2 regions of the Pseudoxanthomonas sp. Soil82 genome follow, and region 2 is predicted to be linked to the other one. Evidence: predicted binding sites of a transcription regulator. Region 2 holds the regulator's gene; the other holds the start of a gene.
The links. The regulator FliA, encoded in region 2, starts transcription of late flagellar genes. The targets are predictions, from matches to a motif close to TAAAGTTTNNCNNNCNNNGGCCGATAA.

Region 1 (15,803 bases), on a different contig from region 2:
CGGCCAGCTACGTCACCGGCGAATGCATCGCGGTGGACGGCGGGTTCCTGCGCTACGGCTTCTGAGCCGCAAGGATGCCACGCGCTGGCCATTGCACTGGCGCGGGCCGGTGATGCCCGGCCTGCTCGAAGACGCCGGACGCCCAAGACCGGGGGCGAAGATCCACCGCCGCCGCAACGGCCGCGGCGGAGCGCGGAGAAGGTGGTCTATCCGGATCCGGGTAACCCGAGGTCGTGTGATGCCCAGGACGTGGGCCGAACCAGCGGCTCAGGTGCGCAGCGCATCCTCCGGCACCTCGATCTCCATCGCCAGCGCCAGGTGGTCGGAGAACGCGGCGGGGAAGGCCTGCGAGCCGAGGCACTTGAGGTCGCCGCTGACCAGGATGTGGTCGATCGCCCGCTGCGGCTTCCAGCTCGGGAAGGTCGGCACCACGCATTCGGGCGGACGCAGGGTGGTGTTGCGGTAGAGCACCTCCATCTCCGGCTGGTCGGGCAGGCAGTTGAAGTCGCCCATCAGCACCGCGTTGGGATGGTCCTGCAGCACTTCGGCGATGAAGGACAGCTGCGCCAGCCGCGACTTCGCCCCCAGCGACAGGTGCGCCACGGCCACGGTCAGGCCCGGGCGGTCGTCGCCGAAGTGGGCCAGCAGCACGCCGCGGCCCTTGATCCGGCCGGGCAGGGAATGGTCGCTGGTCCTCACCGGCTCGAGCTTGCTGAGCAGGCCGTTGGCGCTGGAGGCCACGCCGCCGACGCTGCGGTTGGGCTGGTGGGTCCAGTAGTGGAAGCCGGCGCGCTGGGCCAGGTAATGGGTCTGGTTGGTGAAGCCCGAGCGCAGGCTGCCCGGGTCGCTTTCCTGCAGGCCGACGATGTCGTGGCCGCTGGCCAGCTGCGCGATCGCGTCCAGGCTGGTGCGCTTGCCGGCCGGCAGCGCATGCGACCAGCTGCGGGTCACGTAGTCGCTGTAGCGGCGCGTGCTCGAGCCGGCCTGGATGTTGGCGCTGAGCAGGCGCAGCCGGCGCGCGCCGGAGGTCGCGTCGGCGACCTCCGGTGGCCTGGCTGTGCCGGTCGAGGGCGCGGGGGAGCCCATCGGAGCGTGCGACGGCGCGTCAGTTCGCGCCGCCGCGCTCCTTGGCGACCAGCCAGTCGACGGTGTTGAGCATCTTGCCGAAGCCCTGCTGGTCCACCGGCACGGTGTACTTGCCGTTGACTACGATCGCCGGGGTGCCCTCGATCCGGGTCTTCACCGCGAACTGCTTGGCCCGGTTGATCTTGGCGTCCACGCCGAAGCTGTTGAAGGTATCGGCGAAGCGCTTGGCGTCCACCCCGTACTGGGCGTAGAACGGCGCGATCTGCTCGGCGGTGACGTTGTTGTTCACCGGCAGGCTGCGCTGCACGTGGATCGCGTTGAACATCGCGTCGTGGCTCTGCGGCAGCACGCCCAGCGCCTCGGCGGCGTAGAACGCGCGCGCGTACGGCAGCCAGTAGCCGCCGAAGGCCGCCGGCACCTGGACCACCGCCACGTCGGCGGCCTGGCGCTGCTTCCATGCCTGGAACTCGGGCTCGAACTGGGCGCAGTGCGGGCAGGTGTAGCCGAACACTTCGGCGACCTCGATCTTGCCGGCCGCCGGCTGGAAGGCCTGTCCGTTGGCGATCTCGATGTAGTCCACGCCGGCGACCGGGGCCGGGCCGGTGGGCGCGCTCGGTGCCGGCGCCGGCGCGGCCGCCTGGGCGGGTTCGGCGGCCGTGGCCGCGGCTTCGCCCGGCTGCGTGGCGGGGGCGGACGGAGCAGCGGTTTCGGCGGGCGCGGCCGGTGCCGGCGTGGCCGCCGGGGCGGGGGCCTCCGGCCCGGAGCAGGCGGTCAGGGCCAGCAGCAGCGGCAGGGACAGGCTGAGCAGGTGGCGCTTGGTCATGGCGGGTGGTCTCCTGGGTACGGAAAGGATGGGGTACGGGGCGTCAATGCGCGGTCGGGGCCGGCAACCCGGCGGTCACGGCTTGCGCCCGGCCTGGCGCTCGCGCGCGATCAGCCAGTCGGCGATGCGCAGCATGTCCTCGAAATCATGGCCGAGCACCCGGTAACGGCCGGCCACCACCAGGGCGGGCGTGCCTTCCAGCTCCCAGGCCTGCGCCAGCGCCGCGGCCTGCCGCACCTGCGCGTCGACCTTGGGGTCGGCCATCGCGGCCTGGAAGCGCGCCGCATCGACACCATACCCCGCGAAGAAGGCGGCCAGTTCCGTCGCGCTGGGGTTGCGCGGCAGGGAGCCGGACCGGTGCACGGCGTCGAAGGTCGCCTGGTGGGCGCGGGGCATCAGGCCCAGGCTGGAGGCGGCGAAGTAGGCGCGGGCCCAGGTGTCCCAGGGGCCGCCGAAGGCGGCGGGCACGGCCACGAAGTCGACGTCGCGCGGCAGCTTCGCCTTCCATTCGGCCAGCAGCGGCTCCAGGTGGGCGCAGTGCGGGCAGGAATAGCCGAACACCTCGGCGACCTCGATCCGCCCGGGCCTGGCCGCCCAGGACCGGGCCGCGGGGAGCTCGATGTAGTCGTGGCCGGCCTGCGGCGCCGACCCGGCCGGCGCGGCGGCGGCGGCCGGAAGCCAGGCCAGGGCGGCGAGCAGAAGTCCGGTCAGCACTGCCTTCATCGGGGTCTCCGGCGTGGTCCGGGCGGTGGCGCCCGGCGGAAAAAAGACGCCGGCCATGGGGCCGGCGCAAGTTCAAGAGAGAGGGACTACGGTGGTCAGACCGCGCCGGCGCGCCGAAGTTCAGGAGCGCGGTTCGGCCGCGGCGAGCTCGGCATCGTCGGCATGGTCGTGCAGGCCCTGCAGGTAGCTGGCCAGCGCGCCGATTTCCTGGTCCGTCAGCTTGTTGGCGACCTTGGCCATGATGTGGAACGAGGCCGCGTCCTTCTCGCTGGTGGTGCCGGCGCGGTATTCCTGCAGGCGCCGGGCCGAGTACTCGGCCATCTGCCCGCCGATGTGCGGGTACGGCGGGCCCGGGTTGCCGGCGCCGGTGGGGCCGTGGCAGGACGCGCAGGCCGGGATGCCGCGTTCGGCATCGCCGGCGCGGAACAGTTGCTGGCCGATCTCGTAGTACTTCAGGCCCGCGTAGGGGCCATCGGCCACCTCGGTGTCGTCGGCCACGCCGGCGCCGGCCTTCTGCTGGGCGAAGAACGCACCCACGTCGCGCATGTCCTGCGGGCTCAGCGCCTGGGCGAACGGGGCCATCACCGCGGCCAGGCCGCTGTGGCGCTCGCCGCTGGCGAACAGGGCCAGCTGCTTGGCGATGTAGCGCTCGCTCTGGCCGGCGATGCGCGGGTACATCGGGTCGACCGGGTTGCCGTCGGCGCCATGGCAGGCGGCGCAGGCAGCGGCCTTGCCGGCGCCGGCTTCGGCGTCGCCCCAGTGGGTCTTGCTCAGGTCCACTTCCAGCGGTGCGGTCTGCACGGGCGCGTTGTCCGGCACCGGCACCACCGTGGTCTGGGCGGCATAGGCGGCGACGGCGGTGACCGCGACGGCCAGTCCGGCAAGGTTTAAAACGCGAGCGTGGCGCATGCTAGAGCTCCGGGAACCCGATCGAGGCGGCCCGTGAACGGCCGCGAAACGTCGGGATTATCCCTGTCGCGGGGCGCGACGGTCAACGAAAGCGCCGGCCGCCGCGTCGTCGCGGGGCCCAGGGCGCGCGACGTGCGATCCTATGGCCATGTCCAATCCACTAGAAAAAGCCCGCTACCTGGGCTCGGCGCACACGCCCGCCCAGCTTCCGGCCGATGGGGGGCTCGAAGTCGCCTTCGCCGGCCGGTCCAATGCCGGCAAGTCCAGTGCGCTCAATGCGCTGACCCGGCAGAACGCACTGGCCCGCGTGTCCAAGACCCCCGGACGCACCCAGCAGCTGGTGTTCTTCGAGGTCCAGCCGCAGCGCTACCTGGTCGACCTGCCGGGGTACGGCTACGCCAAGGTGCCGATGGAAATGAAGGCGCACTGGCAGGGATTCATCGACCGCTACTTCCGCCAGCGCGAGGCGCTGCGCGGGCTGGTCGTGGTGATGGACATCCGCCACCCGCTCAAGGACTACGACCGGCAGATGCTCGAGTACGCGGTCGCGCGCGGCCTGCCGGCGCATGCGCTGCTGACCAAGGCCGACAAGCTCGGCCGCGGCCAGCAGGCGCAGGTGTTGCAGGCGGTGCGCAAGGAGCTGCAGGCCACGTTCGGCGAGGCCGGCATCGGCCTGCAGACCTTCTCGAGCGAATCGAAGCAGGGCGTGGACGAAGCCCGCGCGGTCGTCGCCGGCTGGCTGGAACTGCCGTAGGAGCCCATCCTCATGGGCGACCCGGGCGTCGGATCCACGAGGGCGTCGCCTGTGCCGGCACCCCCGGGTCGCGCAAGTCGGGTGCCTACACCGCCACGTCGAACAGGCCGCCGATCAGGTGCGCGGCGCCCATCGCCAGCGCGCCCCAGAACGCGACGCGCACCGCCCCGCGTGCCACCGGGGCACCGCCGGCCCAGGCCGCCAGGCCTCCCGACAGCAGCAGCCCGACCAGCGTGCTGGCGCTGACCACCATGGCCGCATGGGACTGCGGGGCGAGCAGCGTCGCCATGATCGGCAGCGTCGCGCCGGCGCAGAACGCAGCCGCCGACGCCAGCGCGGCCTGCACCGGGCGCGCGCGCAGGCTGTGGCTGATGCCGAGTTCATCGCGGGCATGGGCGCCGAGCGCGTCGTGCGCGGTGAGCTGCTCGGCCACCTGCAACGCGAGCGCCGGGTCCAGTCCGCGCTGCTCGTAGATGCGGGCCAGCTCGCGCAGCTCCGCTTCCGGCTGCTCGCGCAGCTCGCGCCGCTCGATCGCCATGTCGGCCCGCTCGGTGTCGGCCTGCGACTGCACCGACACGTATTCGCCTGCGGCCATGGACATCGCGCCGGCGACGGTGCCGGCGATGCCGGCGGTGAGGATCGCGCCGGAGTCCGCGCCGCTGGCGGCCACGCCGACCACCAGGCCGGCGACCGAGACGATGCCGTCGTTGGCACCGAGCACCGCCGCGCGCAGCCAGCCGACGCGGTCGGTGCGGTGCAGTTCGGCGTGGGTCCGGGGGCGCGCGCGGTTCGGCATCGGCATAGCCTAACCCGGGCGCGGGCGCGGCTGTCGCGGGTGCGCATGGGCGGAATGCTGAGGCGCAGGAGCGGCAACGTCGCCTTTACCGCGGCAGGCTATAGTGCGCTGCCCCGCGGCCCCCACGGCTGCCTGCGAGCCTGCCCTTGTCGAGCCCGAGCCACGTCGCCGATACCCCGGTCACCCAGCGCAGCCAGCTCCTGGAGTACGTCGCGTCCGGGGAAAAGACCCGCGACCAGTGGCGCATCGGCACCGAGCACGAGAAGTTCGGCTTCCGCCTGGACGACCTGCGGCCGCCGGCGTTTGACGGCGAGCGCGGCATCGAGGCGCTGCTCAAGGGCCTGGTGCGGTTCGGCTGGGAACCGGTCGAGGAGAACGGGCGGGTCATCGCCCTGCTCCGCGAGGGCGCGTCGGTCACGCTGGAGCCGGCCGGGCAGCTGGAGCTGTCGGGCGCGCCGCTGGAAACCATCCACCAGACCTGCGTGGAACTGGGCACCCACCTCAACGAGGTGCGGCAGGTGTCCGACGAACTGCGGCTGGGGTTCCTCGGCATGGGCTTCCAGCCCAAGTGGCGTCGCGACGAGATGCCGTGGATGCCCAAGGGCCGCTACCAGATCATGAAGTCCTACATGCCCAAGGTCGGCCAGCTCGGCCTGGACATGATGACCCGCACCTGCACGGTGCAGGTCAACCTGGACTACGCCTCCGAAGCGGACATGGTGAAGAAGTTCCGCGTGTCGCTGGCGCTGCAGCCGGTGGCCACCGCGCTGTTCGCCGATTCGCCGTTCACCGAGGGCAAGCCCAACGGCTACCTCAGCTACCGCTCGCACATCTGGACCGACACCGATCCGGACCGCACCGGCATGCTCGACTTCGTGTTCGAGGATGGCTTCGGCTACGAGCGCTACATCGACTACCTGCTCGACGTGCCGATGTACTTCTCCTACCGCGACGGCGTCTACGTCGACGCGTCGGGCAAGTCGTTCCGCAAGTTCCTCAAGGGCGAGCTGGACGTGCTGCCGGGCGTGTTGCCGACGCTGCGCGACTGGTCCGACCACATGACCACCGCCTTCCCGGAAGTGCGGCTGAAGAAGTACCTGGAGATGCGCGGCGCCGACAGTGGCCCGTGGTCGCGCCTGTGCGCGCTTCCGGCGTTCTGGGTGGGCCTGCTGTACGACGACGCGGCGCTGGACGCGGCCTGGGACCTGGTCAGGGACTTCAGCGCCGCCGAGCGTCACGCGCTGCGCGACGGCGTGCCGAAGCACGCGCTCAAGCTGCCGGCCCGCCTCGGCAGCGCCCGTGGCGCGACGGTGCGCGAGTTGGCGGTCGAAGCGCTGAAGATTTCCGTCGCCGGCCTGCGCCGCCGCGCCGCGCTCAACGACGACGGCATCGACGAGACCCGCTTCCTGGAAACGCTGGTGGAGATCGCCGAGAGCGGGCAGACCGCCGCCGAGCGCAAGCTCGAGCTGTTCCATGGCGCATGGAAGGGCGACATCGACCGGGTGTTCGGCGAATTCGCCTACTGAGCGCGCGTCCGGCGCGGGCCGATGGCCGCGCCGGGCCATCCCCGGACGCGATCACAGGTTGCGCAGCAGGCCCTTGAGCAGCTTCTTGGTCGCGCCTTCCTCGGGCTTCTTCTGTCCCGGATCCTGCGGCGTGGCCGCATCGCCGGCATCCATGCCGTCCATGCCCTGCATGCCGGACAGGTCCATGCCCAGGAGTGCGCCGGCGGTGGACTTGGTGCGTACGCGCACGTTCCACTCCGGATCCCACGGCTGCTTCGGATCGGCCGGCTTCGGCGGCCAGGCGACGTGGGTCTCCGGGCCATAGGCGATCATGCTCAGGATGCCCGGGCTGGCCTGGCCACTGCTGGCGTCGGCGAAGATCCCCCTCGGGATCGCGCAAGAAGTGGTGGACGGGGGCAGCAACACCTTCTCCTTGAGCCAGCGGTCGATCTGCGCGCCGGTGAGGTAGTCGACCACGCCCTGGCCCGCATCGGGCACCTCGGCGCTGCTCCAGATCACGATGGTCTTGTCCTGCAGGCTCAGGCCGTGCAGGAAGTAGGCCTTGGCGCGATCGACCGGCTGCCAGCCCAGGGTCAGTCCGCTGGCCAGCTCGCCCGATTGCGTGAGCGCGATCTTCGGCATGAAGTCGGCGGCCTGCTGCAGTTCGAACTCCAGCGACTCCGGCACCCCTTGCCCGGTGATGCGGTGCTGGCCGACCAGCGAGGCATTGGCCGGCGCGCGGTTGCGCGTCTTCGGGTTCGGCCAGAGCACGTAGGACGGGTTCGGGTCGACGCCGCGGTCGGGCGCGTAGCGGCCCTGCATCGGGTCGCCGCTCATCTCGAACTTGCCGCCCCTGGCGCGCATGTGCAGTTCGCGCGGCTGGCCGGCGCGGACATCACTGCCGCAGCCCCAGTAATACTTGATGTGGATCTCGCCGTCGGGCATTCCAGTCGTGCCGCCGGCTTCACGGCCGACGCTGGCGGTCGGCGGCAGCAAGGGCAGCGACGCGCCCAGGCCCAGCCCCGCCGGGACCTGCTGTTCGGCTTCCTTGCCCGGCGCCAGCGTGTTGAGCATGGCGATGTCGAAGAACTTGCCGGTCATCATCGGATGCCGCGCGTCGGGATACGCGAACGTCCCCTGGCCTCCGCCCATCATCTTCGCGGCCAGTCCGCCCATGCCGCCCATCATCGATCCCATGTCGGGCATGCCGGCCTGGTGGTGGGTCGCCACGTCGATCCAGACCTGGGTTTCGGGACCGGACGGCGCGCTGCTGGCGGGCAGGGCGACGGACACGGCGGCGGCCAGGGCGAGCGTCAGCGGATGGCGGATGGGGTTCATGTCGGGTCTGCGCGGCGTGCGGGGGACGGTGGCGTGGAAGGGTTCGCAGACAGGACACGCCGGAAGCAGCGCGACGAGGACAACCTTGCAGGCGTCGTACCGTGCCGGCGGTCCTGTCGCGGGCCGCGGCCGCCGGTTAGGCTGCGGCTTTAGCGGACGGGGAGCAGGGCATGGGCAAGGCGGGCAGGAGCATGTGGCTGGTGGTGGGTTCGTTGCTGGCGCAAGGCGCGGCGGCGCAGACGCTGGCGCTGGTCGGCGGCACGCTGGTCGATGGCACTCTGGCCGATCCGATCCGCGACAGCGTGGTCCTGGTCGAGGGCGAGCGGATCGTCGCGGTCGGCACGGTCGACACCCTGCCGGTCCCGGCCGACGCCACGGTGGTTTCGACCGAAGGCATGACCGTGCTGCCCGGCCTGTGGGACATGCACGTGCACCTGATGATCAACGGCCACGCCGACTACGAGCACTGGGACCGCACCTATCCGGCGCAGTTCCGCGACGTGATCATGCCGGCCTCGGCCAGGCAGCTGCTGCTGGCCGGCGTCACCGGTGCGCGCGACCTCGGCGGTCCGCTGGAGGACAGCATCGCCGTGCGCGACGCGATCGCCGCCGGGCGCATCCCCGGGCCGACCCTGTTCGTGTCCGGCCCCTTCATCCAGAAGAAGCCCTACCCGGGCACCGAGCAGTTCCGCTGGGGCGTGGATTCGCCGGCCGATGCGCGCGCCAAGGTGCGCCGCATCGCCCAGGCCGGGGTGGACGTGGTCAAGCTGATCGACCAGGACGGGATGAGCGAGGCCGAGTTGCGGGCGATCGTCGACGAGGCGCACCGGCACGGCCTGCCGGTGGTGGCGCACGCGCACCGACCCGAGGAGATCCGCCGCGGCCTGGAAGCCGGCGTCGACTGCTTCGAACACACCGGCCTGGCCGCCGCGCCCGAATATCCGCCCGACGTGATCGCCGCGCTGCGCGAGCGCACCGCCAACATGGCCGCCGGCCCGCTGTTCTGGACGCCGACGATCGAGGGCCTCTACAACTTCCCCTATACGGTGAAGAACCACGAATTCATCGACGGCAGCGACTGGCATGAGGGCCTGCCGCCGGCGATCGTGGCGGACATCCGCCAGTCGCTGGCGCACCCGGAACGCATCTCCTATTTCCAGCAGACGCCGCAGCGCTGGCCGACCCTGCAGCGCAAGTTCCAGCAGTTGCGCGAGAACGGCGTGCAGCTGCTCATCGGCACCGATTCGGGCATCCCGATGAAGTTCCACAGCGGCAGCACCTGGAACGAGCTGGATGTGTGGGTGAACCGGCTCGGCGTGCCGGCGATCGACGCGATCCGCGCGGCCACTTACTGGCCGGCGGTGGCGATGAAGGCCGACAGGGATTACGGCACGGTGACCGAGGGCAAGTACGCCGACATCATCGCGGTCAAGGGCGACGTACTGAAGCAGGTGGCGTTGCTGCAGCGGGTGGACATCGTGGTCAAGCACGGTCGCCGGGTGAAGTGACGCGGCGCGCCTAGGGCGCCCACAGCTTCTCCAGCTCGCGGAAACCCCACTGCCGCGGCGATTCGATCCCGGTGATGCGTTCGCCGCAGCCCGGGGCCCACAGGTCCAGGTCCTGCTGCAGGACCTGCCTGCGCAGCCGCGCCGAGAAGAACACCCGCACCCGGGGCGCCGACAGCGCACCCGGTCCCTGCTCCAGCACCACCGCCAGCCGCTCGCTGGACAGCCGCACCAGGGTGCCGATCGGGTAGATGCCGACGCTGGCGATGAAGGCCTTGAGCACCGCCGGGTCGAAGTGGCCCTTCCAGGACGCCATCCGGCGCAGCGATTCGCCCGGATCCCAGCCTTCCTTGTAGGGGCGGTTGGAGGTGATCGCGTCGTACACGTCGCAGACCGCGCTCATCCGGGTCAGCAGCGGGGTCGCATCGGCGGGCAGTCGCGCCGGATAGCCGCCGCCGTCGTACTTCTCATGGTGGTGGCGGACCATGTGCAGGACCGCCGCGTTCTCCAGGCCGCTGTGGCGCAGCAGGCGCTCGCCTTCCTCCGGGTGGGTGCGCATGACCGCGTACTCCTCGTCGGTCAGCCGCCCGGGCTTGTTGAGGATGTCCAGCGGCATGCAGGCCTTGCCCAGGTCGTGCAGCAGCCCGCCCATCGCCGCTTCGCGGCACTGCGCCTCGTCGAGCCCGAGCTGGCGCGCCAACGCGACCATCAGCGCGCTGACCGCGACCGAATGCAGGTAGGTGTAGTCGTCGGCGGTCTTGAGCCGGGCGATCGAGATCAGGGCGCCGGGGTGGCGGTCGACCGACGCCGTGATCTCGTCGGCCAGCGGCAGCATCGCCGCCGGATCGACCATCCGGCCCATGCGCACTTCGCGGAACATCGCCTCCACCGCGTCGCGGCCTTCCTGGCAGATGCGGCGCGCGCGGGTCAGCTCGGAGCCGAGGTCGGCGGCTGCGTGCGGGCCGGCGACCGCGTCGGCCCGGGATCCAGCCCCGGTCGCTGGATCCGGGTCGGCCGCCGCACCGACGGAGGCGGACGCCTCGTGCCCGCCTGGATCGACCGCCTGGCGCCGATCGGCCGGCGGCGCATGCAGCCCGCGGCGCACGTCAATCTCCACCGACTCCACCGCGCTGGCGCGGATCCGCTCCACGTCCTGCTCGCTGGCCAGGAACGACGCGCGCCAGAACGGGTGCTTGAGCCAGGACCCGTGCAGGCGCTGGATGAACATGCCCGGCCGCAGCTGGTCGACATCGATGGTCTTGAGCATCTGGCGGTTCCCTGCCGCCGGATCGGACGGACGTTCCATGGGACCGTTGTCGGCCGCGAGGGCGCGGACTTGAGGCGGGGCGCGGGTGACGGATGGCCTGGCCGCTGATACTATCCCCCAGTATCCAGGAGCCGTCGCCATGCCGCACACCGCCCACGAGAAGAAGCGCGTGCTGACCCGGCTGCGCCGCATCCGCGGCCAGACCGAAGCGCTGGAGCGCGCGCTGGAAGGCGGCGCCGATTGCGGCGCGGTGCTGCAGCAGATCGCCGCCATCCGCGGTGCCGTCAACGGCCTGATGTCCGAAGTGATGGAAGCGCACATCCGCGAGGAGTTCGGCCAGCCAGCCGGTACCGACGCCCAGCGCCAGGCCCGCATCGAGGAGATGACCGGGCTGGTGCGTTCCTACCTCAAGTGAGCGCCGCCGCCACGGCGCCCGTGTTCCCCGACCGTCTTTCCGCAACATCGCAGGAGCCCATGCCATGAAATCCCGTGCCGCCGTCGCCTTCGGCCCCGGCCAGCCGCTGCAGGTCGTCGAGATCGACGTCGCCCCGCCCAAGGCCGGCGAAGTGCTGGTCAGGATCACCCACACCGGCGTCTGCCACACCGACGCGTTCACCCTGTCCGGCGACGACCCGGAAGGCCTGTTCCCGGTGGTGCTGGGCCACGAGGGCGCCGGCATCGTGGTCGAGGTGGGCGAGGGCGTGACCTCGGTGAAGCCGGGCGACCACGTGATCCCGCTCTACACCGCCGAATGCGGCCAGTGCCTGTTCTGCACCAGCGGCAAGACCAACCTGTGCGTGGCCGTGCGCGCGACCCAGGGCAAGGGCGTGATGCCCGACGGCACCAGCCGCTTCTCCTACAACGGCGAACCGGTCTACCACTACATGGGCTGCTCGACCTTCAGCGAGTACACGGTGGTGGCCGAAGTCTCGCTGGCCAAGGTCAACCCGCAGGCCAATCCGGAACATGTCTGCCTGCTCGGCTGCGGCGTGACCACCGGCATTGGAGCGGTGCACAACACCGCCAAGGTGCAGGAAGGCGATTCGGTCGCCGTGTTCGGCCTCGGCGGCATCGGCCTGGCCGTGATCCAGGGTGCGCGCCAGGCCAGGGCCGGGCGGATCATCGCCATCGACACCAACCCGGCCAAGTTCGAGCTCGCGCGCCAGTTCGGCGCCACCGACTGCGTCAACCCGAAGGACCACGACAAGCCGATCCAGCAGGTGGTGGTGGAGATGACCGGCTGGGGCGTGGACCATTCGTTCGAATGCATCGGCAACGTCAACGTGATGCGCGCGGCGCTGGAATGCGCGCACCGTGGTTGGGGCCAGTCGGTGATCATTGGCGTGGCCGGTGCCGGGCAGGAAATCTCCACCCGGCCGTTCCAGCTGGTCACCGGCCGCACCTGGAAGGGCACCGCCTTCGGCGGCGTAAAGGGCCGCAGCCAGCTGCCGGGCATGGTCGAGGACGCGATGGCCGGCAAGATCGAACTGGCTCCGTTCGTCACCCACACCATGCCGCTGGACGAGATCAACACCGCCTTCGACCTGATGCACGAAGGCAAGTCGATCCGCTCGGTGGTCAGGTACGGGGGCGGCAACGCCTGAGAACAGGCGCCGCCTCCCGCACTTGCGCCATGGCGCAAGCGCGGGCCCCGTTCTCCTTTACCTCCAAATCCCCGCGGCTGCCGCCGCGCCCCCTTTACCAAAGGGGGCTGGTAACCCGGTCGAGCGCCCTAGTTGAGGAGTTGCTGATGGAACGCATCGAACACCGCGCCTGCTTTGGCGGCTGGCAGGACGTGTACCGGCACGAGTCGGAAGTGCTGGGTTGCACGATGAGCTTCGCCGTCTACCTGCCGCCGCAGGCTGCGTCGCCGGGCGCGAAGCTGCCGGTGCTGTACTGGCTGTCCGGGCTCACCTGCACCGAACAGAACTTCATCACCAAGGCCGGCGCGCAGCGTTACGCGGCCGAGCATGGCGTCGTCATCGTCGCGCCGGACACCAGTCCGCGCGGCGACGGTGTCGCCGATGCGGACGGCTACGACCTGGGCCAGGGCGCCGGCTTCTACCTCAATGCCACCGAACAGCCGTGGGCCAGGCACTACCGCATGTTCGACTACGTGGCCGATGAACTGCCGACGCTGGTCGAGGCGCACTTCCCGGTGGGCGATGCACGCGCGATCAGCGGCCACTCGATGGGCGGGCACGGCGCGCTGGTGGTGGCCCTGCGCAACCCGGGCCGCTACCGCAGCGTGTCGGCGTTCTCGCCGATCGTGGCGCCGTCGAAGGTGCCGTGGGGGGAGAAGGCGTTCGGCGCCTACCTGGGCGAGGACCGCCAGGCGTGGAAGCAATGGGATGCCAGCGAGCTGGTGCGCTCGGCCACGGAGAAGCTGCCGTTGCTGGTCGACCAGGGCGGCGACGACGAATTCCTCGACACGCAGCTGCGCCCGCAACTGCTGCAGGCCGCCGCGGTCGCCGCCGGCCATCCGCTGCAGCTGCGGATGCGCCCCGGCTACGACCACAGCTACTACTTCATCGCCAGCTTCATCGGCGAACACATCGCACACCATGCCGCCGCCTTGCATGGCGAAGCGAAGGAGCATGCCGGCGTGGCACACGAGCACCATGGCGGGTGCGGCAGGCATTGACGCGCGCCCCGGCTGCCGGCGTATTCGGTCGCCTTTCCCTGTGTAGGAGCCCATCTTCATGGGCGACCCAGCCACTCGTCCGCCACCCTCCGGCCCGGGCATCACGGCGGTCGCCCATGAAGATGGGCTCCTACAGGAAGGGGCGAGGAACGGTACCGGCATGGGCGGGCCGCAGCGGCGTCCGTACCGTTGATGGCGGACGGGTGCCCGGTCCGCCCAACGGGATGTCCTACACGGGCGCGAGGTTGAAGTCGGTGTAGGCGAAGCGTTCGTCGCGCAGGACGGTGTCGCCGCGGCGCAGGTCCAGGGGCGCGGCGAACATCGGGCCCGCCGACACGCAGGTGTGGAACTCGCCGTTCTCGCCGCACGGATCGACGCCGGCGGGCAGCTCGCGCAGCAGGTGTTCGTCGAAGGCGCGGCCGGCCATGCCCGCGTCCAGCTGCCGGGTGTCGACGCAGCACAGGTGCGCGCGCAGGCCGCCGGCCTGCATCTGCCGCGCCAGCGCGGCCGTGTCGGCATCGAACAGCGGCGTGAGCAGTTCCCAGCCGGCGGCGGCCAGGCGCTGCGCCCGGTACGCCCGGATGTCGGCCAGGAACAGATCGCCGAACGCGGCCGTGCGCAGGCGGGGCCAGCGCGAGGCGGCCTCGGCGAGCGCGCGCGCCATCGCCGCGTCGTAGGTGCCATTGTCGCAATGCGCGGGAATGCCGGCTTCCAGCAGCGGCAGGCCGACCGCGGCGGCCTGCGCACGCAGCACCTCCACGCGGATGCCCTGCATCGAGGCGCGCTGGTACTCGGTGGTCACCGTGGTCAGCAGGCCGACCACCTCCACGTCGTCGCGCTGGCGCAGCACGTGCAGCGCCCAGGCCGCGTCCTTGCCGCCGCTCCAGGCCAGCAGTACCTGCGCCGCCACCTCAGCCGTGGCTGACGTTGCGCATCTCCCAGCGGTTGCCGGCGAGCAGGCGCAGGCGGTGCTGGAGGATGTCGCCGGGGAGGGTGGTCAGCGCGACCAGGTTGATCGCCAGGTCGCGCTGCTCGCCGGTCACGCGCGCATCCGGATCGGTGACGCCGAGCGAGGGATCGACCTCGTCCGGCTCGGCCTGCAGCGCGCGCCAGCGTTCGAACAGGACCGGCGTGCTCAGCGCCTGCTGCAACTGCTCGGCGAAGGCCTCGGCGCCGTGCGCGTGGAAGGCCAGCGACGGTTCACTGCCGCGCGCCTGCGCGGGATCGGGTAGGCGGATCTGGTAACGGATGGCCATGCGTGGCTCCGGAAGTGACGGTGCATCCAATCTAGCGGCGCGCCTGCGAAGCCGGTGTCACGCGACCTCCGGCTCCGCCCGCCGCCCGGTACCGGGCGCACCGGGCAACGGCAGCGGCTCAGGCGAACTTGTGCGGGGGCGCGGCGAAGCCCACCACCACCGCGCCCTTGCCGACGTTGACCATGCCGGTCAGGCTCATCACGCTCTCGAACAGCTCGACGTCGTTGGCCGCGCAGGCCTCGCGCAGGCGTGCGTAGCCCGGCAGCGCGCGCAGCTCGGCCAGTTCGCCGCCGTAGCTGACGCACAGGGTCGGGGTCATCAGGCCGGCGTGGATGCGCTGCACGGTGAAGTCGAACAGCTTCTGCACCGCCGTCTCGAATCCCTTGATCTTCCCGGCCGGCGCGGTCTCGCCGCGATGGCAGTGCAGGATCGGCTTGATGTCCAGCGCGGTGCCCAGCGCGGCGCTGAACAGGCTCACGCTGCGGTCGCCCTTGGTCCGGGCGCGGTTGCGCAGGTAGTAGAGGTCCGGCGGGACCATGTAGCCGTGGGTGTTGAGCGCCAGCTCTTCCAGCCGTTCGCGGATCTTCTGCACGCCCTCGCCGGCCTTGCGCATGCGCACGGCCTCGACCACGCCGATGCCCTGGGCGGCGAACAGGTTCTGGCTGTCGATCACCCGCAGCGCGAACGGCGAGTTGTAGCCGGCGGCCTGGCGCACCGGCTTGTAGTCGTTGAGGATCGCGAAGCTGGCCTGCACCGCATGCTCGTGGATCGGGCTGCGGGTCTTGGTGACGGTCAGGCAGAAAACGTGGTCGTAGTCGACGACGAGCTTGCCGAGGAACAGGTCGCGGATCTGCTCGACCGAATAGGGCACGGTCTCGGCCTCGTGGCCGCGCTCGGCCACGTGCGCATGCAGGAAGCTCAGCGTGGCCTCCTCGTCGCGGTGGTCGGCCAGGACCGCCTCGCCGATGCGCACGGTGATCGGCAGCAGGACGACGTTGTTGTTCTGGATGTAATCCCCTGGCAGGTCGCAGGTCGAGTCGACCACGATTCCGATGCGCATGAGCCCCTCCCGTGTAGGCCTGCACGTTTTGTGCGTGAACCCTATCGCAAAAGCGGCGCCCGTGGCGACTGCCGGAAGCGGCCTCAGCGCCGCCGCTCGACCCCCACCGGGATCGCGGCCACGCCGGCGAGCTCGCC
Region 2 (15,803 bases):
GCCGGTGGCGGTGCTGATGGGCCTGTTCCTGCTGGCGGCGCTGGCCGGGGAGCTGGCGACCCCGGTGCAGCGGCTGTTCGACGCCGCCTTCGAGGCCGGGGCCCGGGTCGCCTCGCCCTGACCGGCCCCGGCGGTAAAGCCCGGCGCCGGCGACGCCGATATCCCGGCGATGGCCGCCGCGGCGCGGCACGGAGCACCCGATGCGACGTTCGTCCCGGAACGGCCACCCGCCGTGCGGCACCGGCCCCGGCCGGGCCGAGCGGCGCTTTCCATTTGCCACGGGCCGCCGCATAGTGGCACCAGGCACTGGCGCAGGGGGCGTCATGCAGCGATGGACACGGCGCAATACGCGTGACGCGATCCTCATCGCGGTGGCCTGCTTCGTCCTTCCCCTTCCTCTGCTCAGGATTCCCTACTGGCCGGGCTTCGGGAGCGGGGCCACCGCGTCGCTGGCGCACCTGCAATGGGGCCTGCTGCTGGCGCTGGCGATGCTTTCGCCGCACAAGCTGTACTTCCGCATCGGCTATCTGTCGCTGTTCCTGGCCTGGTGCGTGCAGTTGCTCTGGCGCTCGCCGCCGGATGTCATGCAGCTGCTGTTGCGCTCGCTGCCGCTGTACGCGGCGATGTACGGCTGGACCGTGCTGTGCGCGCACTGGATGGGATGGCCGCGGCCGCCGGAGCAGGCGCGGATCCGCCAGCGCGACATCGTGCCGTTCGGCGCGATCGCCCTGGTCCTCTATCCGCTGGGCTGGGCGCTGGCCCACGCCCTGGTCAACGGCCTGTTCTCCGCCGTCAGCCCGCCCGACCTGCTCGCGCAGACGCTGCAGGTGGGATTCGCGCGCTTCTTCGGCGTGCTGTGCCTGACCTTGCCGCTGCTGCTGTTCTTCACCGGGCGCGACGAACCGGCGCCGATGCCCAGCCGCCCGCCGTGGTGGGAATGGGTATTGCTGGGCGCCTACTCGATGCTGCTGACCGCGCTGCTGTGGGCGCTGCCCGGCAGCGGCGAACATCCGCTCGGCGGCCTGCTCGACCAGCGCTTCATGCTCGCCGCACTGATGATCTGGGCGGTGCTGCGCCTGCCCTGGCGCTGGTCGGCGCCGCTGATCGCGGCGGTCACGCTCCTGCTCACCTACCTGGTCGGTGCCGGCACCCGCGTCGGCCTGCGCACCGACGCCCTGCACCTGCTGCAGATCGCCTTCGAGATGAGCGTGCTGCAACAGCTGATGGTGCTGACCCAGGTCATCGCCCGCGACAACCGCCGCGCGATCGCGCGCCTGGCCCAGGAAAGCCGCCGCGATGGCCTCAGCGGCGTGCCGAACATCAACGCCCTGCGCCACGACCTGGCCGATGGCGCGCTGGTGCCCACCGAGATCGCCTGCCTGGGGATCGAGCACCTGGACAACCTGATGGCCGGCTACGGCCTGCCTGCGCAGGAGGCCCTGACCGCGGCGATCCACGACCACCTGGCGCCGGACATCCGCGCCTATACCCTGGGAATGGGACGCTTCGCGCTGCTGCCCGCGGCCGGCGAGGTGTCGTGGAAGGACCTGCTGGCCCGGATCGAGCAGGTCGAGTTCAGGCTGGGCGATACCCAGGTCAGGCTCGAACCGCACCTGGGCGTGTGCCCGCTGCGGGACGGCAGCAGCCAGTCGCTGGACCTGGCGCTCGATGCGGCCTACGGGGCCATGCAGGCGGCGCGCCAGCGCGGCGAGACGGCGCCGGTGTTCGCCACCCCGGGGCTGAGCGACCCGGCCGCCCTCCGCGCCGTGCTCGAGACCCACTCCCTGGCGCTGTCGCTGCTGCGGCGGCGGCAGCTGGAACTGCACGTGCAGCCGATCCGCCGGCTCGCCGGAGGCGCGGCGCAGATGGGCGAGATCCTGTGCCGCCTGCGCACCGATGACGGCCGCCTGCTGATGCCGCGCGACTACATGGACGAGCTGGACGCCAGCCGCGGCGTGGTCGAACTGGACCGGGCGGTGATCGAGACCCTGCTGCCGTGGCTGCGCGAGCATGCCGACGCGATGCCGTTCCAGCGGCTGACCGTGAACCTGACCGGCCGCAGCCTGGTCTCGGAGAACTTCCGCAACTGGCTGCTGTACCAGCTCGACGTGCAACCCGGCACCGCCGAACGGCTGTGCTTCGAGATCACCGAGCGGGCGATCACCGGCGGCCTGGGCCAGGTGCGGCCGCTGTTCGACGGACTGAGCCAGCGCGGATGCCTGATCGCGCTGGACGATTTCGGCACCGGCATGCAGAGCTTCGAGCGGCTGCAGCAGCTGCCGATCGACCTGGTCAAGATCGACGGCGCCTTCGTCCGCAACGTCGCCCACAACGCCCGCGACCGCGACCTGGTGCAGGCGATGGTGACCATCGCCCGCGCCTACCAGGCCGAGACGATCGCCGAGTACGTCGAGGACGCCGACATCCTGGCCGCGCTGGAGCCGCTGCAGGTCGACTGGATCCAGGGCTACCACATCGGCCGCCCCGTGCCGCTGTCGACGCTGGACCTGACGCCCACCGGGGCCTGACGCGCCGCCGCGGCCGCTTCTGGAACGGCGCTTGCATCGCTGCTCCCGCAGCCCCGCTCCCGCGGGCACCGGAGCCGGCGATGGCCGAGAACGAGGACGGCCAGGAACGTACCGAACAACCTAGTGCCAAACGCCTGCGCGAGGCCCGCGAGAAGGGCAACATCGCGCGCTCGCGCGAACTGGCGACGGCGGCGGTGTTCGGCGCCGGCGTACTGGCGCTGATGGCGGCCGGGCCGATGATCGCCCGCGGCTCGCGCAACTGGATGCGCGGCGCCCTGCGTCCGGACCCGGCCCTGCTCGACCAACCCGGCCTGCTGTTCGGGCACATGGGCCTGCTGGTCCTGGAACTGGCCTGGGTGATGCTGCCGCTGGTGCTGGCCGCGCTGCTGGCCTCCTTCGCCGCGCCGTTGCTGATGGGCGGGCTGCAGTTCTCCGGCAAGTCGCTGGTGCCCGACCCGGGCCGCCTCAACCCCCTCAGCGGGATCAAGCGAACCTGGGGACCCGAGGGCCTGGCCGAACTGGCCAAGTCGCTGCTGCGCGTGGCCCTGGTGGGCACGGCCGCCGTGCTGACCCTGAGCCACGGCATGGACGTGCTGCGGACCATGCCCAACCAGAGCCTGGAGGACGCCAGCCGCACCGGCCTGCACTTCGCCGGGCGGCTGTTGCTGGCGACCGCCGGCGCGCTGGCGCTGCTGGCCGCGCTGGACGCGCCGTACCAGAAGTGGAACTGGCTGCGGAAGCTGAAGATGACCCGCCAGGAACTGCGCGACGAAATGAAGGAGAGCGAGGGCAACCCGCAGGTCAAGGGCAAGATCCGCCAGATGCAGTTCCAGCTGTCGCAGCGCCGGATGATGGAGGCGGTGCCGGCGGCCGACGTGATCGTGGTCAACCCGACCCACTACGCGGTGGCGCTCAAGTACGACGGCGGCAGCATGCGCGCGCCCACCCTGGTGGCCAAGGGCGTGGACGAGGTCGCGCACCGGATCCGCGAGGTGGCCGACCGGCACCGGGTGGCGATCGTCTCGGCCCCGCCTCTGGCACGCGCCTTGTATCGGGAAGGCCAGCTCGGCAAGGAAATCCCCGTGAGACTGTACGCCGCTGTCGCCCAGGTCCTCTCCTACGTCTACCAGCTGCGCGCCTGGCGCGCCGGCACCGCGCCCGCCTCGCCCGAGCTGGGCGAGGTGGCGGTGGACGAGTTCGCGCCCGGCCAGGGTGACCGGCGGTGAGCGCGGTGCCCGCCCCGCCGCTGTCGCGCCGCCTGCTCGAGCTGGCCCGCAACGGCCTCGGCGCGCCGCTGGCGGTGATGGCACTGCTGGCGATGATCGTCGTGCCGATGCCGCCGATGCTGCTGGACGCACTGTTCAGCGTGAACATCGCCATCTCGCTGGTGGTGCTGCTGGCGGTGGTCTACGTGCAGCGGCCGCTGGACTTCACCATCTTCCCGATCATCCTGCTGACCACCACGATGCTGCGCCTGGCGCTGAACGTGGCCTCCACCCGGGTGATCCTGCTCAACGGCCAGGGCGGCCACGACGCGGCCGGCAAGGTGATCGCCGCGTTCGGCGAATTCGTGGTCGGCGGCAACTACGCGGTCGGAATAGTCGTCTTCGCGATCCTGACCATCATCAACTTCGTGGTGGTGACCAAGGGCTCCGGCCGCATCTCCGAGGTCACCGCGCGCTTCATCCTCGACGCGATGCCCGGCAAGCAGATGGCCATCGACGCCGACCTCAACGCCGGCCTGCTGACCCGCGAGGAAGCCAAGGCCCGCCGCGAAGAGGTGCGCGAGGAAGCCGACTTCTACGGCGCGATGGACGGCGCCAGCAAGTTCATCCGCGGCGATGCGATCGCCGGCATCCTGATCCTGTTCATCAACCTCATCGGCGGCCTGGCCGTGGGCGTGCTCCAGCACGGCATGCCGGTGGCCGACGCGGCCTCCACCTACACCCTGCTGTCGATCGGCGACGGCCTGGTCGCGCAGCTGCCGGCGCTGCTGGTCTCCACCGCGGTGGCGATCCTGGTCACCCGCGCCTCGCGCGCGCAGGACATGGGCCAGGCGATGGTCGGCCAGGCCTTCGGCCAGCACAAGGCACTGGCGATCGCCGCCGGCATCCTGATCGTGGTCGGCCTGGTCCCGGGCATGCCCAATGTCGCCTTTTTGACACTGGGCGTGGCGCTGGCCTACGGCGCCTGGAAGCTGTGGAAGCGCAGCGAACTGGAGCAGGACGGCGGCGGCGAGATCGCCGGCGCCCTGCCCGCCCCCGGCGCCGGCGGCAGTGCCGAGCTGGGCTGGGACGAACTGCGCCCGGTCGATCCGCTCGACCTGGAGGTCGGTTACCGGCTGATCCCGCTGGTCGACAGCGGCCAGGGCGGCGAACTGATGGCGCGGATCAAGGCGGTGCGCCGCAAGCTGACCCACGAGATCGGCTTCCTGGTGCCGCCGGTGCACATCCGCGACAACCTGGAACTGCAGGCCAACCACTACCGGCTGCTGGTCCACGGCGTGCCGGTGGCCACCGCCGAGATCCATCCGGATCGCGAACTGGCGCTGGATCCCGGCGGCGCGCTGGGCGCGATCGAGGGGATCAAGGGCAAGGATCCGGCGTTCGGCCTGGACGCGACCTGGATCCAGCCGCACCAGCGCGCCCAGGCCGAATCGATGGGCTACACCGTGGTCGACCCGGCCACCGTCGTCGCCACCCACCTTTCCCACCTGGTCCGCGAGCACGCGCCGGAACTGCTGGGCCACGAGGAGGTGCAGGAACTGCTGGCCACCCTGGCCAAGCGCGCGCCCAAGCTGGCCGAGGACCTCAGTCCGAAGACGCTGTCGCTGTCGGTGCTGGTGCGCGTGCTGCAGAACCTGCTGGTCGAGCGGGTGCCGATCCGCCAGCTGCGCAAGATCGCCGAGGCGCTGGTCGAGCATGGCGCCCATACCCAGGACCCGGCCGTGCTGACGGCCGCGGTACGCAACTCGCTCGGCCGTTTCATCGTCCAGGAGATCGCCGGCGCCGCGCCGGAGCTGCCGGTGTTCACCCTGGCCGCGCCTCTGGAACGGGTCTTGCAGGATTCCGCGCAAGGCGCTTCCGGCGCCGCGCTGGAACCCGGACTGGCCGAGCGGCTGCAACAGAGCCTGGCCGATTGCGCGGGGCGGCAGGAGGCCCGCGGCGAACCGGCGGTGGTGCTGGTGCCGGCGACGGTCCGCGCCGCGCTGGCGCGGCTGGTCCGCCACAGCGTGCCCTCGCTGTCGGTGCTGGCCTACACCGAGGTGCCGGAAGACAAGCGGCTCAAGCTGGTCGGAACGATCAGCTGACCGACGGAACAAGAACGCGGTAACGAACGAGCGGGTAAGGAGCAGTCATGAAGATCAAACGATTCGTCGCCGCCGACATGCGCACCGCGCTGCGCATGGTCCGCGCCGAGCACGGCCCGGACGCGGTGATCCTCTCCAACCGCCGCACCGAAGAGGGCGTGGAGATCGTGGCGGCCAGCAACTACGACGAGAACGCGGTGCAGAAGGCACTGGTCGATGCGCAGCGCAGCGCCGAGGCCGAGGCCGCCGCCCGCGCCGCCGCGCGGCCGAATCCCTTCCTCGACAACCTGCCGCCGGCACCGGCGGTGCCGCAGCCGGCGCCCGCGCCGCGCATGACCCCGGATTTCGCCGCGGCCATGGCGGCCGCGCTGGCCACGCCGGCCGCGGCGCCGGTCGCCGCGCAGGCGTCGGCGCCGGAACCGGCACAGCCGACGATGGCGGTGGCGGCGCGTGCGGCCGACGCCGGTGAACCCGCACCGGCCACGGCGCCGGCCAGATCCGAACCGGCCCACCTGTCCGCGGTGCCCGCGTCCCCGGCGCCGGCCAACGACGAACAGCTCGTGGCCATGCGCGAGGAGCTGGCGCAGATGCGGCAGATGATCGAGCGCGAAATGCACCGCCTCACCGACGAACGCCTGCGCGGCTCGGCGGTACGCCTGCAGGCGATGGAGCTGATGGAGGACTACGGCTTCGACGCCGGCATCACCCGCGACACCGTGCTGCAGCTGCCGGCCGACACGCCCCCGCATCGCGGCCGCGGCCTGATGCTGGGCCTGATCTCGCGGCGGCTGCCGGTGTGCCCGGCCGACCCGCTGGAGCAGGGCGGCGTGATCGCCCTGGTCGGTCCGACCGGCGCCGGCAAGACCACCACCATCGCCAAGCTGGCCGCCCGCTACGCCGCCGAGCACGGCGCGCGCAACGTCGCCCTGGTGACCACCGACACCGCCCGCATCGGCGGTCGCGAACAGCTCTACAGCTACGGCCGCCAGCTGGGCGTGGCGGTGCACGAAGCCGATAGCGACGCGGCCCTGATCGGCCTGCTGCAGCGCCTCCAGGACTACCGGCTGGTGCTGGTGGATACCGCCGGCCTGGGCCAGCGCGACCGCGCCCTGGCCAACCAGCTCCACTGGCTGCGCGCCGCGCGCGAGGTCCGCACCCTGCTGGTGCTGCCGGCCAACTCGCACTACGCCGACCTGGACGAGGTCGTGCGCCGCTTCGGCCCGGCCAAGCCGCAGGGCGTGGTCCTGACCAAGCTGGACGAGACCGGCCGCCTGGGCAGCGCCCTGTCGGTGGTGGTCGACCACCAGCTGCCGCTGACCTGGGTGACCGACGGCCAGCGCGTTCCCGACGACCTCCACCGCGCCAATGCCGCCAGCCTGGTCCTTCGCCTTGAAGATCTGCGCCGCGCGGCCGATAAGCCGAACATCCCGGAGCACGACCATGCCGCCGCGTGAGTACCCGCCCTTGAGCCTGAACACCGCCAACCCGAGCCTGGCCCCCGTCCGCAGCATCGCCGTCACCGGCGGCAAGGGTGGCGTGGGCAAGACCAACCTGTCGGTCAACCTGGCCGCCTCGCTGGCCGGCCTGGGCAAGCGCACGCTCCTGCTCGACGCCGACCTGGGCCTGGCCAACGTCGACGTGCTGCTGGGGCTGTCGCCGCAGAACACCCTGGCCGACCTGGTCTCCGGCCGCTGCGAGCTGGACGAGGTCATCCTCGAAGGCCCGAACGGCATGCTGGTGGTGCCCGCCGCCTCCGGCCGCCGGCACATGGCCGAACTGCAGCCGGCCCAGCACGTGGGCCTGGTCAACGTCTTCAACGAGCTGCAGCGCGACCTGGACATCCTCATCGTCGACACCGCCGCCGGCATCACCGACAGCGTGCTGACCTTCTGCCAGGCCGCGCAGGACGCGGTGGTGGTGGTCTGCGACGAGCCGGCCTCGATCACCGACGCCTACGCCCTGATCAAGGTCCTCTCGCGCGAGCGCGGCGTGGACCGGGTGCAGGTGGTGGCCAACATGGTGCGCAGCCCGGCCGAGGGCCGCGGCCTCTACGACAAGCTATCGCGCGTGTGCGAGCGCTTCCTCGGCGATGTCTCGCTCAACTTCCTCGGCGCGGTGCCGCAGTGCGACTGGCTGCGGATGGCGGTGCAGCGCCAGCAGGCCGTCGCCACCGCCTACCCGGCCAGCCCCTCGGCCCGCGCCATCGCCGAGATCGCCCGCCGCGCGGCGCGCTGGGAAGCCCCGGCCAGCCCGCGCGGCAACATCGAATTCTTCGTCGACCGCCTGCTCGCGCAGGGCGTGCGGCAGGGAGCGGCGGCATGAACGCCCTGGCCGAATACCGCGCGGTCCAGCGCAGCGTGGCCGACGACGCCGTCGCCCGCCATGCCGACCTGGTGCGCCGCATCGCCCACCACCTGGCGGCGCGCCTGCCGGCCAGCGTGGAGGTCGACGACCTGATCCAGGCCGGCATGATCGGCCTGATCGAGGCCTCGCGCAGCTACGACCCCGACCAGGGCGCCTCGTTCGAGACCTACGCCTCGATCCGCATCCGCGGTTCGATGATCGACGAGATCCGCCGCGGCGACTGGGTGCCGCGCTCGGTGCACCGCCGCGCCCGCGACGCCGCCGCCGCGGTGCGCCAGATCGAGCAGGCCACCGGCCGCGCCGCCAGCCCGCAGGAAGTGGCCGCGCACCTGGAGATGCCGCTGCCCGAGTACCTGCGCCTGCTCGAGGACGCCTCGCGCGGCCAGGTGCTGAGCCTGGACTCGCACGTGGAGGACCACGGCGAGGTGACCATCCACAGCGGCGGCATGACCCCGCAGCAGGTCCTGGAACGCAGCGACTTCGGCCGCGAGCTGGCCGCGGCCATCGGCCTGCTGCCCGAGCGCGAGCAGCTGGTGCTGTCGCTGTACTACGAGCAGGAGCTGAACCTCAAGGAGATCGGCGCGGTGCTCGGGGTCAGCGAGTCGCGCGTGTGCCAGATCCACGGCCAGGCCGTGCTGCGCCTGCGCGGCCGCCTGGGCCAGTACGAATCGCGCGACGCCGGGCTGGAAGACGAATAGCCGGCGCCTCCCACCCGCTACACCGCACCACCCTGAAACGGAGCAAGAAGTGAACAAGAACATGCGCATCCTGATCGTGGACGACTTCTCGACGATGCGTCGCATCGTCAAGAACCTGCTCAACGATCTGGGCTACACCAACACCGCCGAGGCCGACGACGGCCACACGGCCCTGGCCGCGTTGCGCTCGGCTCCGTTCGATTTCGTGGTCACCGACTGGAACATGCCCGGCATGACCGGCATCGACCTGCTGCGCTCGATCCGCGCAGACGAAAAGCTCAAGACCCTGCCGGTGCTGATGGTCACCGCCGAGGCCAAGCGCGAACAGATCATCGAGGCCGCGCAGAACGGCGTGAACGGCTACATCATCAAGCCGTTCACCGCGCAGACCCTGGAAGAGAAGCTGGGCAAGATCTTCGAACGCCTGGCGGCCACCGCATGAGCGCGGTGGCCGTGTCCCCCGAACGCGCCGCGCTGATCCAGCGCCTGCACGAGGCCCTGGATGCGCTCGAGCGCGGCGACGAGACCTCCATGCGCGCGGTGATCGACGCGCTCGCCTCCGCCCGCACCCGGCCGCTGGTGCAGGGCCTGGGCCGGCTGGCGCGCGAACTGAGCCAGGCCCTGGGCGAACTGCCGCGCACGCCCGAGGAGGACGGCCGCCCGGTCGAGCTCGACGATGCCTGCGCGCGCCTGGACCACGTGGTGGCGGTGACCGAACAGGCCACCCACCGCACCCTGGACCTGGCCGACCAGTGCCGCGACCTGCTCGAGAGCGTGCGCATCGAGGGCGTCTCCGCGCGCCAGGACGAAGTGCTGGACAGGATCCGCCACAACCTCACCGAGATCGGCCTGACCCAGAGCTACCAGGACCTCACCGGGCAGATCATCCGCCGGGTGGCCGGCATCGTGCGCAAGGTGCACGAGGGCTTCGGCGCGCTCGGGCTGCCGCCGCGAGAGGAAACCCCCGGCCCGGCGCTGGCCGGCCCCGCCGTGCACGGCCTGGACCGCCACGCGGTGACCCAGGTCGACGCCGACGCGCTGCTGGCCGACCTGGGCCTGTAACGAGACCCATGCCATGAGCGGAGTGACCGCGGAGATCGCGGCTGATTTCATCGTCGAGGCCCAGGAGATCCTGGACCGCCTCGGCGAGCAGCTGGTCGCGCTGGAACATGCGCCGGACGACCGCGACCAGCTCAACGCGGTGTTCCGCGGCTTCCACACCCTGAAGGGCGGCGCCGGCTTCCTCAGCATCACCCCGATGGTGGAACTGTGCCACGCCGCCGAGGAGACGCTCGGCAGCGTGCGCGCTGGCCAGGCCGCGCTCGAGGCGCAGCACTTCGACGCCGCGCAGCGATCGCTCGACTGGCTGCAGGCCATGCTCGATGCGGTCGGCGCCGGAACCGAACCGGCGCACGCGCCGGCCGAGCTGATCGCGCAGTTCAGCCTGGACCCGGTCGTCGCCGCGGCACCGGCCCCTGCCCCGTCCGCGACCTCCCCGGCGTCGCCGGAGATGATCGGCGACGACGAGTTCGAAGCCCTGCTCGACCAGTTGCATGGCGCCGCCGCACCCGGCAGCGCCCCGCCCCCGGCCAAGCCGGCGGCCGCCCGGCCGGCGCCGGACATGATCGACGACGACGAGTTCGAAGCACTGCTCGACCAGCTGCACGGCGGCGCCGCACCGGGCGCCTCCCCGGCGGCGCCGGCACCGGCCACGCACGTCGCGCCGGCGGTGCCCGCCTCGCCGCCGCGACCGGCCACGCCACCACCGCCGCGCACAACGGCACCGGTCGAGGCCGAGCAGACCGTGCGCGTGGACACGCGCCGGCTGGACGCGATCGTCAACCTGATCGGCGAGCTCGTGCTGGCGCGCAACCGGCTCAAGACCCTGCGCGTGCGCCTGAAGGACGAGGAACTCGACCGTGCGGTGGGCACCCTGGACGTGGCCACCGCGCGCCTGCAATCGGCGGTGATGCGCACGCGCATGCAGCCGGTCGGCAAGGTGTTCTCGCGCTTCCCCAAGGTGGCCCGCGACGTCGCCCGCTCGCTGCGCAAGGAAGTCGAGCTGGAGATGGTGGGCGCGGAGACCGAACTGGACCGCAACCTGGTCGAGGCGCTGGCCGATCCGCTGGTGCACCTGGTCCGCAACGGCATCGACCACGGGGTCGAATCGCCGGAACTGCGCGAGGCGGCCGGCAAGCCCCGGGTCGGCCGGCTGCGCCTGTCGGCGCAACAGGAAGGCGACTACGTCAGCATCGAGGTGCAGGACGACGGCGCCGGGATCGACCCGGAGCGGCTGCGCGCCAAGGCCCGCGAGAAGGGCCTGCTCGACCCGGAAGCCGCCGCCCGGCTCGGCCCGGACGAGTGCCTGCACCTGGTGTTCCTGCCCGGCTTCTCGACCAAGGCCGAGGTCACCGACATCTCCGGCCGCGGCGTGGGCATGGACGTGGTCCAGTCGCGCATCCGCGAGCTCGGCGGCCAGATCCAGATCCAGTCCGAACTCGGGCGCGGCACCCGCTTCATGATCCGCGTGCCGCTGACCCTGGCGATCCTGCCGACGCTGCTGGTCCAGGCCGGCGAGGACGTCTATGCGCTGCCGCTGGCGCGGGTGCAGGAGGTGCTGCACGCCACACCGAAGTCGCTGGGCTGGTTCGACGGGCGCCCGGTGCTGGATCGCCAGAGCCACACCCTGGCCCTGCTCGACCTGCGCCGCTGGCTGGGCATCGAGCCGCAGGACACCGCGCTGCTGACCGTGGTCGTGCTGCAGATGGGCGATTCACGCTTCGGCCTGATCGTCGACCAGGTCCGCGGCCGCGAGGAGGTGGTGATCAAGCCGCTGCCGCGCGCCCTGCGCGGCCTGCCCGGCTATGCCGGCGCCACCCTCATCGGCGATGGCCGCCTGGCCCTGATCCTCGACGTCGACGGACTGCGGGCCTCGGGCTGAGGAAGCCGGGCCCCGCGCCGGGGCCCGCTTTCCCGCCCGCCATCACTGCCGCTGCGTCGGCGACAGCGGGCGCGCCAGGCCCGTTTCCAGCGCGTGGTCGATCTGCTGGCGGGTCTCGCGCTCGGCACGCTGGCTGACCACTTCCATCTGCTTGCCCAGGCCTTCCATCTGCTTGCCCAGGGCCTCCATCGGCCGCGAGGCTTCCTCCATGCGCCGCGACAGGCCCTCCATCGGCTGCAGCTGCCGCTGGTGGCGTTCGGCCTCCGCCTCGATCCGCAGCGACTGCTCCTGCATCCGGCGCGACACGGCTTCCTGCTGCTCGGCCAGCGAACGCATCTGCTGCTCGAGCGCGGCGCGCTTGCGCTCGTCGGCGTCGATCATCGCGATGGACAGGCGCGCCTGGCGTTCGGCGATTTCGCCCTGCTGGCGCCCGAGCACCTCCATCTGCCGCGAGGCTGCCTCGATCGCGGCCGGTTCGGCGACGTCGGACAGGTTCTCCATTTCGCGGCCGATCGCCTCCATCTTGCGGCCGTGGCCGTCCATCTGGTCACCGAGCACGCGCATGCGCTCGCCCAGCGCATCGGCGCCGGCCCACGACTTGCGCACCTGCGCCAGCGTGGCCGGATCGGTCACCACGTAGGCCTTGCCGTCGCGGCGGAACCAGAGGAAGTCGCCCTTCATCGAGCGCCGCAGCGCTTCGATCTGCGGCATGTCATCGCTGGAGCCGGACATCAGGTAACCGTCGCTGCCGTTGCCCACCAGCGCGTACGACTCGCCGCCGTTCCCGTGCATGCGTACCTGCACCGCCGGCGGGGCCGGTGGGGCCGGCACGTTCGCCGGACGGGCCGGCGCCGGTGGCGCGGGAGGCGCCGGCACCGCCGTCGGCGTCGCCGGTGCGGGTGGCGCCGGCGGTGCCGGGACGTTCGCCGGCGATGGTGGCGCCGGCGGTGCCGCAGGCGCGGTGGCGACCGACGCGCTTGCCGTCGGCACCGCGGCCGGGGTCGCCCGGACGGCGGTGGTAGCGCGCGCGGCCGGCGTCGGTGATGCCTGCGCCACCGCGGCGACGACGCCGCCGCGCGGCACCGTCGCCGCCGCCGGCGCCGCGGTGCCGATCGCCACTGAAGGCGTGGAATTGAAGACATTCATTCCCGCCGGCGACGCCGAAGGGTCGCGGTGCGCGTGGGCGTAGAAGGCCAGCCCCGCGGCGGCCAGGCCCAGCAGCGGAAATACGATGCGCCCGCCGCTGGTGGCGTGTCCGGGACGTACGAGCTGTTCGATCCGTTTCATGAGCGGTCCTCCAGTGGGAGACAGGGCGGCGAGTGCCGGTTCGGGGGGGGCGCGCAGGCTCGCCTGGTGGTCGGCCAGCGCCGCCAGCGCCAGCGCGAGCCGTCGCGGGTCACCGGTGGCCTCGGCGGCTAGCCGGTCGGCCACGTGTTCGCGTTCGACGCGGATGCGGCGCGACAGCCACCAGGTGGCCGGGTGGTAGAACAGCAGCGCCTCGGCCACGCCCTGCAGCAGGTTGACCAGGTAGTCGTGGCGTCGCACGTGGGCCAGTTCGTGGGCCAGCAGGGCCTCGAGGTAATCGGCCGGCAAGCGCGTCAGCAACGAGGCCGGCAGCAGCACCACCGGCCGCCACCAGCCCACCACCACCGGCGAATCCAGCGCCGCCACCAGGCGCAGGGCCACCACGCGGCGCAGGCCGGAGCGTTCGCCCAGCGCATCCAGGCGCTGCTGCCAGCTGCGCTGGAGTTGCGGCGAGGCCAGCACCGGCAGGCGTCCGAGCCACCACACGCCCGCGGCAAGCCGCAGCGACAGCGTGCAGGCGCCGGCGGCCCAGAGCAGCACGACCGCCGGCAGGAAGGCCTCGACCCCGCGCACCGCTTCGCCGGCGTGGCGCAGCGGCGCGGCGATGGCTGCGATCGCGTTGCCTGGCGCGGGCGCCAGCGCCGCGGCGGCCGGCAGCACCGAGCCGGCAGCGACGTAAGCACGCGGCCATGCCCAGGCGATGTAGCCCAGCGGCGCCAGCACGCAGGCCAGCAGCGCCAGGCAGGCGACCGCGTAGCGCAGCTGCGGCCGCGCATCGCGCAACAACTGCAGCGCGATCGCCGCCAGCAGCGCGACCAGGGTGCCTTGCCAGAGGAAGTGCAGCAGCGCCCGGCCCAGCACCGGCACCAGGGTATCGGTCAGCTCATGCATGGTCCTTCCCCCCCTGGCCGGCGGAATCGTCCTGGCCCTGCTCGAGCAGGCGGCGGATCTCGGCGCGTTCGCGTTCGCTGACATGCCCGTCCAGCGCGGCCAGGACCAGGGCCTTGCCCGAGCCGGCGAACGCCTTCTGGATCAGCTCGCCCAGCAGGTTGGTCTGCAACGCGTCCTGCGCATGCGCGGCCGCATAGACGTGCGAGCGCTGGCTCTCGTCGCGCACCACCAGGCCCTTGCCGTGCATCACCTGCAGCAGGCGCAGGACCGTGGCCGGCTGCATGTCCGGCCGGTCGGCCTGCAGCGCCTGGTGGACTTCGCGCGCAGTGGACGGCCCCAGCCGCCAGATCGCCCGCAGCAGGTCGAGCTCGGCGGCGGTGGGCTTGGGTGGACGCGTGTTCGAACGGGACATCGGCGGGCTTCCACGATGGCGACGGCCGCATCGTGCACCCTCCAGACAAACTTGTCTAGACATTCTTGTCTAGATCAAAAGTCATGGTCCCGGAGCGATCGGCCTGGAACGCGATCCAGGCGCCTCAGTCCCGGGCGGCCGCCCCGTCGCGCATCCGCGCCACCGCTTCGACGCTCGCCTGCGCGAGCAGGCCAGCCAGGGATCCGCGTTCGTGCGGCACCCCGCTGGCCTGTCCCGCCAGCGCGGCCAGCAGCGCGGGCGCCAGTTGCCATTCCTGCGCCACCAGGCGGCCGATCCGCGGTGACCAGTGCTGCAGGAGGCTGGCGATCGCAACCGCGGGTGGCGCTGGCTGGCCCGCACGCATGCATTCGTCGCGCAGGGCCTGCACGACCACGATCGCGCCCAATCCCTGCAGCAGGACCGGCAGCTGGGCGGCGAAGGCGTCGACGCCTTCCCGACGCGCCGCCTCCACCACCCATGCGGACGCATGCTGGGTGTGTTCCCAGAGCCGGGCGGGCAGCTCGCCCAGCACCCCGCCCTCGGTGCGCATCACCGGCTGCATCAGCGCCACCGCCAGCATCCGTCGCACGCCCTCGGTCCCGAGCAGGGCCACGGCCCGCTCCAGGCCTTCCACGGGCGTGGACTGGAGCCGGTACATGGGACTGTTGGCCAGCTTCAGCAGGTTCGCCGCCAGCGCCGGATCGCGCGCGATCAACACGGCGATGTCGCGCGCCGAGGAAGCGTCGTCGTTGAGCATGCCCAGCAACTGCGGAAGCAGCTGCGGTCGCCGCGGCAGCCGTTGCGGTTCGGAGGCGAAGCGCGACAGGACCTGCGCGGCACCCGCGCAGGCGCCCGCATCGGCGGTGGCGGCGTCCCCGCCGATGCCCGCCAGCTCGACCAGGGCCAGGGCCCATCCGCCATCACTTGCGAATGCTTCGGCGCCGGCCTGGGCAGCCGATTCGACGCGCGGCGCCATCGTCGCCGGTGCGGCGCCGGTGCGGCGGGAACGCCACCACCAGCCCCCCGCCGCGAGCGCGATTACCGGCAACCCGATCCAGGCCAATGTCGACATCCGTCCCCTGCACTCACTGCGTGACCCTGCGCCAGGCGCGATGGTAGCAACCGCCGTGCCGGCACACGGCCGCGCCGGCGCGCGCGACGGTCAGCCGTGGGCGAGCGCGTAGTCGATGGCCGCGCGCACGGCGGCCACCTGCGCGGCATTGCACTGTTCCGGGGTGGCCTGCGGGCTGTCCGGATAGACCTCGGTCGTGGTCGTGTAACGCGCATCGGTGGCGCCGGCGCACAGGCCCAGCGACTTGACCGGGTAGTTGATCACCCCGTGAGCCACCACCGG

Region 1: ABKA19_RS03325 (HD-GYP domain-containing protein) is a predicted target of FliA. The motif match lies at 10,753-10,779, and genes of this name have one in related genera.

Annotation. Positions count from the first base shown of each region.
Region 1 covers NZ_JBEAAK010000001.1:752,939-768,741, forward strand. The annotation lists gene ABKA19_RS03275 (SDR family oxidoreductase) at 1-65, shown strand, start outside; gene ABKA19_RS03280 (endonuclease/exonuclease/phosphatase family protein) at 268-1,005, opposite strand; gene ABKA19_RS03285 (thiol:disulfide interchange protein DsbA/DsbL) at 1,106-1,909, opposite strand; gene ABKA19_RS03290 (thiol:disulfide interchange protein DsbA/DsbL) at 1,985-2,632, opposite strand; gene ABKA19_RS03295 (c-type cytochrome) at 2,753-3,541, opposite strand; gene yihA (ribosome biogenesis GTP-binding protein YihA/YsxC) at 3,690-4,295, shown strand; gene ABKA19_RS03305 (VIT1/CCC1 transporter family protein) at 4,381-5,091, opposite strand; gene ABKA19_RS03310 (glutamate--cysteine ligase) at 5,238-6,617, shown strand; gene ABKA19_RS03315 (hypothetical protein) at 6,669-7,934, opposite strand; gene ABKA19_RS03320 (amidohydrolase family protein) at 8,105-9,442, shown strand; gene ABKA19_RS03325 (HD-GYP domain-containing protein) at 9,453-10,706, opposite strand; gene frmR (formaldehyde-responsive transcriptional repressor FrmR) at 10,846-11,121, shown strand; gene ABKA19_RS03335 (S-(hydroxymethyl)glutathione dehydrogenase/class III alcohol dehydrogenase) at 11,186-12,310, shown strand; gene fghA (S-formylglutathione hydrolase) at 12,457-13,350, shown strand; gene ABKA19_RS03345 (Dph6-related ATP pyrophosphatase) at 13,580-14,260, opposite strand; gene ABKA19_RS03350 (hypothetical protein) at 14,262-14,606, opposite strand; gene ABKA19_RS03355 (DegV family protein) at 14,725-15,666, opposite strand; gene ABKA19_RS03360 (2-hydroxychromene-2-carboxylate isomerase) at 15,750-15,803, opposite strand, start outside.
Region 2 covers NZ_JBEAAK010000003.1:186,185-201,987, forward strand. The annotation lists gene fliR (flagellar biosynthetic protein FliR) at 1-121, shown strand, start outside; gene ABKA19_RS09840 (EAL domain-containing protein) at 324-2,528, shown strand; gene flhB (flagellar biosynthesis protein FlhB) at 2,609-3,754, shown strand; gene flhA (flagellar biosynthesis protein FlhA) at 3,832-5,838, shown strand; gene flhF (flagellar biosynthesis GTPase FlhF) at 5,886-7,292, shown strand; gene ABKA19_RS09860 (P-loop NTPase) at 7,279-8,160, shown strand; gene ABKA19_RS09865 (RNA polymerase sigma factor FliA) at 8,157-8,900, shown strand; gene cheY (chemotaxis response regulator CheY) at 8,950-9,342, shown strand; gene ABKA19_RS09875 (protein phosphatase CheZ) at 9,339-9,962, shown strand; gene ABKA19_RS09880 (chemotaxis protein CheA) at 9,976-11,841, shown strand; gene ABKA19_RS09885 (M56 family metallopeptidase) at 11,884-14,037, opposite strand; gene ABKA19_RS09890 (BlaI/MecI/CopY family transcriptional regulator) at 14,030-14,449, opposite strand; gene ABKA19_RS09895 (HDOD domain-containing protein) at 14,574-15,521, opposite strand; gene ABKA19_RS09900 (M14 family metallopeptidase) at 15,612-15,803, opposite strand, start outside.